2 regions of the Phascolarctobacterium faecium genome follow, and region 2 is predicted to be linked to the other one. Evidence: a T-box and tRNA genes for the amino acid it is inferred to sense, from the RefSeq annotation. Region 2 holds a T-box; the other holds one or more tRNA genes.
What was found. A T-box is a leader RNA that pairs with one kind of tRNA and senses whether it is charged. The one in region 2 lies ahead of leuS (leucine--tRNA ligase), so its partner is inferred to be a tRNA-Leu.
Positions count from the first base shown of each region.

Region 1: it has a tRNA-Leu gene. The T-box ahead of leuS (leucine--tRNA ligase) is inferred to sense a tRNA for this amino acid. The anticodon was not compared.

Region 1 covers NZ_AP019004.1:2,350,068-2,354,547, forward strand. The annotation lists gene PFJ30894_RS11300 (GNAT family N-acetyltransferase) at 1-109, shown strand, start outside; gene PFJ30894_RS11305 (hypothetical protein) at 157-651, opposite strand; gene PFJ30894_RS11310 (sulfite reductase) at 807-1,478, opposite strand; tRNA gene PFJ30894_RS11315 (tRNA-Leu) at 1,618-1,701, opposite strand; tRNA gene PFJ30894_RS11320 (tRNA-Leu) at 1,735-1,820, opposite strand; gene PFJ30894_RS11325 (lytic transglycosylase domain-containing protein) at 1,876-2,481, opposite strand; gene coaE (dephospho-CoA kinase) at 2,484-3,086, opposite strand; gene mutM (DNA-formamidopyrimidine glycosylase) at 3,095-3,916, opposite strand; gene polA (DNA polymerase I) at 3,928-4,480, opposite strand, start outside.
Region 2 covers NZ_AP019004.1:1,135,805-1,140,284, forward strand. The annotation lists gene PFJ30894_RS05555 (DMT family transporter) at 1-196, opposite strand, end outside; gene PFJ30894_RS05560 (metallophosphoesterase) at 217-909, opposite strand; gene PFJ30894_RS05565 (MFS transporter) at 1,172-2,353, shown strand; T-box leader at 2,476-2,681, shown strand; gene leuS (leucine--tRNA ligase) at 2,751-4,480, shown strand, end outside.

The sequences.
Region 1 (4,480 bases), 1.2 Mb from region 2:
GCTGGATATTATCTGGATGGACAAACAGCTGCAGCAGCCTGACGGTTCTCCGCGTCCTTTAAAACCGATCAGCGCTTTTAACAACAATGATATTTTAAAACTTTTCTAAAAAAATAAAAGGAGTACATCAATTGATGTACTCCTTTTATTTTTCGCTTAGAAGTATTCCAGTTCACGTTCACAGATAGCACCGGTAACAGGATCTAACTTTAATTCTCCATCAAATTTATCAGTCAAAAAGTCGGCAATATAGTAAATATTATTTCCATCCTGCCCTTGAGTAATAACGATTTCATAGGCATTAGGATAATTTTTCAAAACAATTTTTTCTATATCATCCGGAGTTTTAGTAACCATAGTACTGCCCATAACAAATGTAGCACCTTTTACTTCGATTTCCTGCACCTTGGCCGTAGCTGTATTAACATCTACAACATAACGTTCCAAAGTATTAGGGTCTTTAAAAGTTATGATACTGGTATCACCGTCCACATTATAACCAACCAGTTCGCATACAGCAGGTATTTCTGCTTTTGCTGCATTAATAGCTGTCATACTGCGGTTTACCTGACTATGCGCGGCAGCAGCCATAGAAGTAAAGGCCAGCATCATTAATACACCTAATGTTAATACAAGATTTTTGAATTTCATAAAGTCCACTTCCTTAAATATTTTTTGCATTACTGCTTACGAATCTAATTATAGGACTTTATGAAAAAACATGACGTTATATAATCTTACTTAATCGTCAAAGATAATTTTTAAAGATTTTAAAAATAGCAGCTTCCATACTTTTTATTCAACTGTTATTTTGCCAGGCTTTTAAAATAATAATTAATTTCCTGCCACAGCTCTTTTTTGTCATCTAATACCGTACGCAGGCGCTGCGGATAAATACCGTTTGTCTTATATATATCCAAAACATATCTTATCGCATCTGCCACCATCTCTTCCTTTAGAGGTACTGGGATATGCTTTCCCTGGACAGGTCTGTTCCCTAACAATCCACCAATATATATTTCAAATTTTCCTGGTTCTGTAAAAGAGGGCACAACCCCAATATCCTGTGCCATAGCCTTACCAAGGCTATTAAGACAGCCAAAGACACCGATTTTAAATTTTTTAGGTACATCAATACCATAAAATTCTTTATCTAGTCTGCAGGCAAAAGCATGCACATCAAACATACCTTTACGGCAGTCAGTACCTTTGCATGCCACAATAGCCCGAACTGTCGCACCTGTTCCACCTAACCGAAGTTTTGCTGCCTGTACTGCCTCAATCGCAGGCTCCAACTCACTCTCACTGACACCATTCAATTCAAAAGTTCCTCTGCTGGTGGCTGTAATCTTACCATTGCCAAACTTTGCTGTTAATTCTGACAGCCGCAAAAGCTCCTCAGAAGTAAATTCACCGCAATTTCCTAAAATACGCAATGCATACTGATTCTTTTTCTGTGGCAATACACCAAAAATCATTTTATCTCACTCCATTCTTAATCATATTCATATCATACTACGAATATGATTATAAGCAATAAATAAAACAAAAAAATTCTGCAGCTCTGACAAATAAAAAACGCTTCACGAAAATTCGTGAAGCGTTTATCTTCTCATTTGGTGCGGTTGGTGGGATTTGAACCCACACGGGTCTCCCCGCCACCCCCTCAAGATGGTGCGTCTGCCGTTCCGCCACAACCGCATTGTGGTTAAAAATTACCGTTATAGACAAAAATGGTGCGGTAGAGAGGATTTGAACCTCCACGGGGTTGCCCCCACTAGCTCCTGAGGCTAGCGCGTCTGCCGTTCCGCCACTACCGCATTACAATTGCCTAAATCAGCAACAGTGATATAATAGCACACTATTACAACTCCGTCAATACTTTTTTAACCTGTTTTTATATAATTTGTAATACTCATCCCGATCATACAAAACTTTCCTCACATATTCACGTGTATCACTGTAGGGAATATCCTCGATTCTATTAAAATCGTAATCCCAATTATTTTCCTGCATCCACGCTTTTGTATTGCCACGACCGGCATTATAAGCAATCATCATCAAGACCCAGTTCCGCTGAAATTCATATTCCAGTTCTCCAAGATACCAACATCCTAAACGGATATTAGCGTCTGTACGATATAAATCCAGTGGGTCAAAATTTTTGATTCCCATCTGTTCGGCGATCCATGCCCCGGTATCCGGCATAATCTGCATTAGTCCGATTGCTCCAACCTTAGATACAGCCTTACGATCAAAATTACTTTCATTTTTTATGACTGCCGCCACTAAAAAAGGATCAATCTTGTTTTTCCCGCTGTATTCCAAAATCTCGCCTTGATAAGGCCACATATAAACAAACCGCATTTGTACTTCGTCAGACGTCCAAATTTTCCAGCCCAACAACGAAACTGCACACAGCAAAATCAGTACAAACCAAATTTTGCGGCTGTTGTTTTTCTTTTTTCGACGTCTGGCCAAACTCAATCCTCCATCTGTAATACTTTTTCCCATTCTTTTTTTACTGTCAGCTCAGTTTGCTTCAGGCTGCCACTGTTGTCAATGATCAAATCCGCATACTGACACTTTGCAGCCAAAGTCATTTGTGCCGCAATACGAACCTCTACTTCCTGCTGCGACATTCCGCTGCGTGCTATAGCACGCTCAATCTGAGTCTGTTCGTCAACTGCAACCAGCCACACTAAATCAACTTCTTTATACCAGCCGCATTCGATCAACAGCGGCACGTCAAGCACCGCTGCTGATAAATTCTGCAGCCTGCACTGTTCTAAAAATTTTTTTGCTTCACTGCGCACATAAGTATGAACTATGCTTTCCAACTGCCCCAACGCTGCTTTATTTTCAAAAACCAGCTGTGCAATCTTCTGCCGGTCCAACTCCCCGTCAATTGTCAGGTAATCTCTGCCAAAAACATCTACAACCTGTTGCAGCCCCTGTGATCCACGCGCAACTGCCTGCCGGCTTGCAATATCCGCATCAAAAATATGAGCTCCCAGTTTCTGTAAAATCGAAGCGACAGTACTTTTTCCAGAAGCAATACCACCTGTTAACCCAATAGTTTTCATAACTTCACTCAGTGCTGGCATTTGGCACAGTAAGTAGTGCCTCTGCCGCCAACCTTTGTCGTGGCTAAAGGCTCACCGCAGGTTTTACACGGTTCGCCGCCACGTCCATAAACAAGCAGATGATTTTGATTGTCACCTTTATTACCTTCGCCATCCTTATAATCACGAAAAGTGGTTCCTCGATTGGCAATTCCCTGTGCAATCACTTTGTTCGCCGCTTCATGCACAGCTTCGATTTCCGCACGCGTCAAAGTATTAGCTATACGTGTAGGCAAAATTCCAGCCAAAGCCAAGCACTCATCAGCATAAATATTTCCCAGTCCGGCAATAACAGTTTGATCAAGAATCAACGTTTTGATTGGCTTGCGGCTTTTAGCAGCTATCGGGGCCAGATATTCAGGATTAAACCCTACTGTCAGCGGTTCAGGCCCCAAGGTTTCATAACCTGCAATGTAACAATCATCATCCGTAACTAAATACAGTGTTCCAAAAGTTCTTATATCACAGAACCACATAGTAACACCGTCAGTCAATTCAAATTTTATCTTGGCATAAGGCGGTGCTTCTAAATCACTAGCCTGTGCCACCAAAGACCCGGTCATACGTAAATGCACGATAAGTTTTTGATTGACACCTGTTTTCAGCACCAGATACTTTCCGCGACGGCAAACGTCTTCAATCGTACGACCGGTCAGATTTTTGATAAATTGCTCAGACGATGGATGTTTGACCAGCCTATCCAAATATACTTCAACTTTAGTAATGGTTTTTCCCTTAATATGCGGCAGCAAAGTCTTTCTGACCTGCTCCACTTCTGGCAACTCCGGCATGGATATCCCTCCTATTTGGTCTGTGCCCAGTTTTTCCCCCAGGCAACATCGGCAGTTAGCGGCACACTAAGAGAAGCAGCGCTTTCCATTGCTTTTTTTACAAGCTGTGCCACCAGCTCTTTTTCCGTTTCCATAACTTCTAATACTAATTCATCATGTACCTGCAGCAAAATGCGGCTCTTGACTTTAGCATCAGAAAGTGCCTGTTCAACTTTAAGCATCGCTATTTTGATTATATCCGCCGCAGTCCCCTGAATTGGCGTATTGATGGCAGTGCGCTCAGCAAAACTGCGTAAGTTAAAATTACTGTGCCTGATATCAGGCAGATAACGGCGACGTCCAAACATTGTAGCTACATAACCCTGTTCCCGAGCATGATTGACCGTATCATCCATATATTTCTTTACCCCTGTATAGCGGGCAAAATAATTTTTTATATACTCAGCTGCTTCACCGCGGCTGATATCCAGCTGTTTAGCAAGTCCAAAATCACTTATACCATAAACAATGCCAAAATTAACTGCTTTCGCACGAGTACGCATCATTGAATCGACCTGTTCCAAC
Region 2 (4,480 bases):
TGCGTGGTGGCAGCAGTTTTTCGCCGCTGTAAGCCAGCGCTGCCAGCAGCACTACGCCTACTGTAAAATAACGGATACTGACCAGAGGGATCGGGTCGAACTCGCGGACGACAAAAGTGACGAACATCGGCTGTGCGCCCCAAATGATGCAGGCGGATAAAACCATCAGTGTTGCTGCGGAAATATTTTTGGGCATGGAAACGCCTTCTTCGCTGTTTATTTTACCAGCTGCGGTGTAAAACCCTGCGTGTCACAGCTGACAAGCTTATAGGTGATGCCGTTGCGGATACCTTCAAAAACCATGCTTGCATCGCTGCCGTGGATATGGCCGAAAACGCAGTGCCTGACGCCGTAACGCTCCAGCAGTTCGGCAAAAACAGATTCATTTGCAGCGTCATAAAGAGGCGGATAATGCAGTGCGGCTATGATATCGCTGTAGCCGGCTTGTCTGGCAGCTTCCAGTGAAGCCTCCAGGCGCAGTCCTTCACGGCGGTAGATAGCGGCATCGTCCGCGTTAAAATTGTCAGATGAAGGCAGGAGCCAGCCACGACTGCCGCATATGGCAGTCGTGCCGCAGGTAAAAAAGTTGTTTTGCAGAAAGCTGAAATTATTTTCTGTCGCAGTCTGCATCTTTTTTAAAGATGACCACCAGTAGTCATGGTTGCCGCGCAGAATGATTTTGCGCCCGGGCAGGGCGGCGATCCAGTTCAGGTCGGTCAGAGCGTCTTGCAGGTCCATGGCCCAGGAGGTGTCGCCGCAGATGATGACGGTATCGTCGCTGCGGATAAGTTGATGCCAGTTGGCTGCAACCTTGGCGGCGTGGTCTGCCCAGTGTTTCCCGAAGATTTCCATAGGCTTGGACGGAGGCTTTCCGGAAAGGTGCAGGTCGCCGATAGCGTAAATTTTCATGAATTATGCTCCATTTTTGCTGCTTAATGTTAACTTTATGTTAGCTTATTTTAAGAAGGAATGCAAGGAATTGCTGACAGGTTTGACCTCAGCGCGAAAATAAATGCCTGTGTCTACTGCCAAAGTCTGATTAATCCGTTTAATATAGATATAAAGTCTGAATTAGGATGCGAGAATCTTTTTCCTTTCTATCCCTGGTTGCTGTTGCCGCTTTCAGCATTTTTATACAATGAAAGTATCAAAACGCAGGGGAGGGGCAACTATGACAAAGCAGCAGGATTTCAGTATGTGGTCAATGAATTTTATTTTGTTTTGCCTGGCTAATTTTTTGTATTATGGAGCTTTTTATTTGTATATTCCGGTATTGCCGCAGTATGTGGAGATGTTGGGCGGTACACCTGCCGATATCGGGCTGGTTGGTGGCGCTTTCGGCCTGTCGTCCTTTATTATACGGCCGTATTTGGGTAAATTGGCCAACGAATGGGGTCGTAAGCGTATGATGCTTCTGGGTACGATTTCTTTTGCACTGTTGTTTCTGCTGTTCGGCAGAGTTACCGGCGTGGTGCCGCTGGTCGTACTCAGGCTTGCGCATGGTGTTTGTCTGGCGATGTATCTGGCGGCATCGGCTGCCTATATAGCCGATTATGCGCCGGTAGACAGGCGCGGCGAGGTGCTGGGGATTTATCAGACCTGCAGTGTGGTTTCTATGGCTGTTTTTCCAGCAGCAGGCATTTGGATCCTTCAGCATACACAAAGTTATCCTTTTTTGTTCAACGTGACTTTTGTTACGGCATTAGTATGCTTTTTCGTGTTACTGCCGCTCAAGGAAACGAATCCTGTTTATGAGCAGGAACAAAAACTGGATCTGCTGCCGATTTTCAGGCGGCGGGTAATTTTTATGTCTTCGCTGTGCCTTTTGGGTGCATCACTGGTCTATGGCGCGATTCTTACTTTTTTACCGATTTATGCGCAGCAGCGGAATATAAGTGATTATGGTATTTTTTTCGTAGTCTATGCTTTGGCGACGATGGGCAGCAGGGTCTTTGCCGGTAAGCTGTCCGATCATGTCGACAGGCGTCTGGTAATTTTGCCGTTTTCACTTTTGGTTGCACTGGCGGCTATGTGTTTCTTTATTATGGATAACGTTTGGACGCTTGGGCTGATCGCAATATTATTCGGACTGGGATATGGCGCTTTAGTGCCGGCGCTTACTGCACTGGTCGTTGATGTTACCCGGCCGGAAGAACGTGGACCGGCACTGGGTTTTTTTACTGCTTTTATTGAAGTCGGCATCGTCGTCGGCGCTATGGGGCTGGGGTTTATTACCGGGATATTGGGCTATGCCAATATGTTTGCATTGTCAGGTATCATCGTACTGGTGATCACACTGGCATTTTGGCTGTTGTTGCAGCAGCGTCATACTATTAAGCTGGAGGGAGAGTAAGCAGGCTCCAGATGAGCGCAGAGCATTAAAAGCCGCCTGCAGCGCGTACTAGGCAGATGGGGAAGAAAAGACTTGAAACTCCGCGGATTTGTGATATAATGGTTAAAGTATTTGCAGAATGAACAAATTCGGTGAAGCGGAGTAGTAACCACAGATCCCTGTTGCAGAAAGTTGACGGCAGCTGCGAGTCAATACGGGAGCAAGGTGAACTCGCCGCGGAGGAGCCGCGTCAAAAGCGCGGACGCATAACCGGCGTTACAGGTTTTGAGTGGCCGAGATTTTTTTTCGGCAATCAGGGTGGTACCGCGAAAGCTATTTCGTCCCTGGCCTAACAGCCGGGGACTTTTTTATTTGCCGCGCTGCGGTGGTAAGCAAATTTTAGGAGGTTATGAGAAGAATGATCGAAGAAAAGTATACTCCCCATGCCATAGAAAGCAAATGGCAGAAATATTGGGAAGATAACAAGGCATTTAAAACTGATATTGATGCAGGCAAACCCAAGTCTTATGTGCTGGAAATGTTCCCGTATCCTTCGGGCAACCTGCATATGGGGCACGTACGCAATTATTCCATCGGCGACGTAGTTGCCCGCTTCCGCAGTATGAACGGTTTTAACGTGCTGCATCCGATGGGCTGGGATTCTTTTGGTATGCCGGCTGAGAATGCCGCGATCAAACATGGTATCCACCCTGCTAAATGGACGATGGAAAATATCGCCAACATGACCCGTCAGCAGAAGGAACTGGGATTGTCCTATGATTGGGACCGCGAAGTTGCCACCTGTAAGGAAGATTACTATAAATGGACCCAGTGGTTCTTTGAGCTGTTTTATAAGCGCGGTTTGGCCGTCAAGAAAAAATCTGCTGTCAACTGGTGTGGTGAATGCAACACTGTTTTGGCTAATGAGCAGGTTATCGACGGACGCTGCTGGCGCTGTGACCATGAGGTCGTCAAAAAAGATCTGGAACAATGGTTCTTCAAAATTACCGATTATGCGGAAGAACTTTTGGATGATTTGAAACTTTTGAACGGCTGGCCGGAACGCGTTAAGACGATGCAGAAAAACTGGATCGGGCGCAGTGAAGGTCTGGAATTCAGCTTTGACGTGCCCTGCATCAATGCTAAGCTACCTGTTTACACTACCCGTCCGGATACGGCATTTGGCGTTACCTTCGTGGTCCTGGCTGCCGAGCATCCAATGGTAGAGCAGTTGTGCCGGGATAATCCGAAGGCAGACGAGATCAGGGCTTTCTGCGCCCGTGTGCGCAACCAGTCCGATATTGAACGTACTTCCAGCGAGTCGGAAAAAGAAGGTATCTTTACCGGGAAATATGCTGTCAATCCTTTCAATGGTCGCCAGGTAGAGATCTGGGTCACCAACTATGTCCTGTACGATTATGGCACCGGAGCTGTTATGGGTGTACCTACAGGTGATCAGCGCGACTGGATGTTTGCCGATAAATACGGTCTGGATAAGATCGTTGTCGTTACTCCTAAAGACCAGGAATTAAAAGTTGAAGATATGACTGCCGCCTATGAAGAAAAAGAGGGCGTGCTGGTAAATTCCGGCAAGTTCAGCGGCATGGAGATGCATGCTGCAATCAAAGCTATTATGGATTATGCGGAAGGACAGGGCTTTGGTTCCCGTCATGTCAACTACCGTCTGCGCGACTGGCTCATCAGCCGTCAGCGTTATTGGGGGGCTCCGATCCCGATTATTTACTGTCCTGACTGCGGCGAAGTTCTTGTGCCGGAAGCAGAGCTGCCGGTACGTTTACCGGAAGACGTCAAGTTTGATGCGGGCAGCGTTTCACCGCTGGCAACCAGTGAAAGCTTTGTTAACTGCACCTGCCCCAAATGCGGTAAGCCGGCCCGCCGCGAGACCGATACTATGGACACTTTCCTGTGTTCTTCCTGGTATTATCTGCGGTATACCGATCCGAAAAACGATACTGCTCCATTCAGTAAAGAAGCTGTTGATTACTGGGCTCCGGTCGATCAGTACATCGGCGGTATTGAGCATGCGATCCTGCATTTGCTGTATTCACGTTTCTTTATGAAGGTATTGCGTGACGCAGGCCTTGTAAAATACGACGAACCATTTACCAACCTGCTGACTCAGGGCAT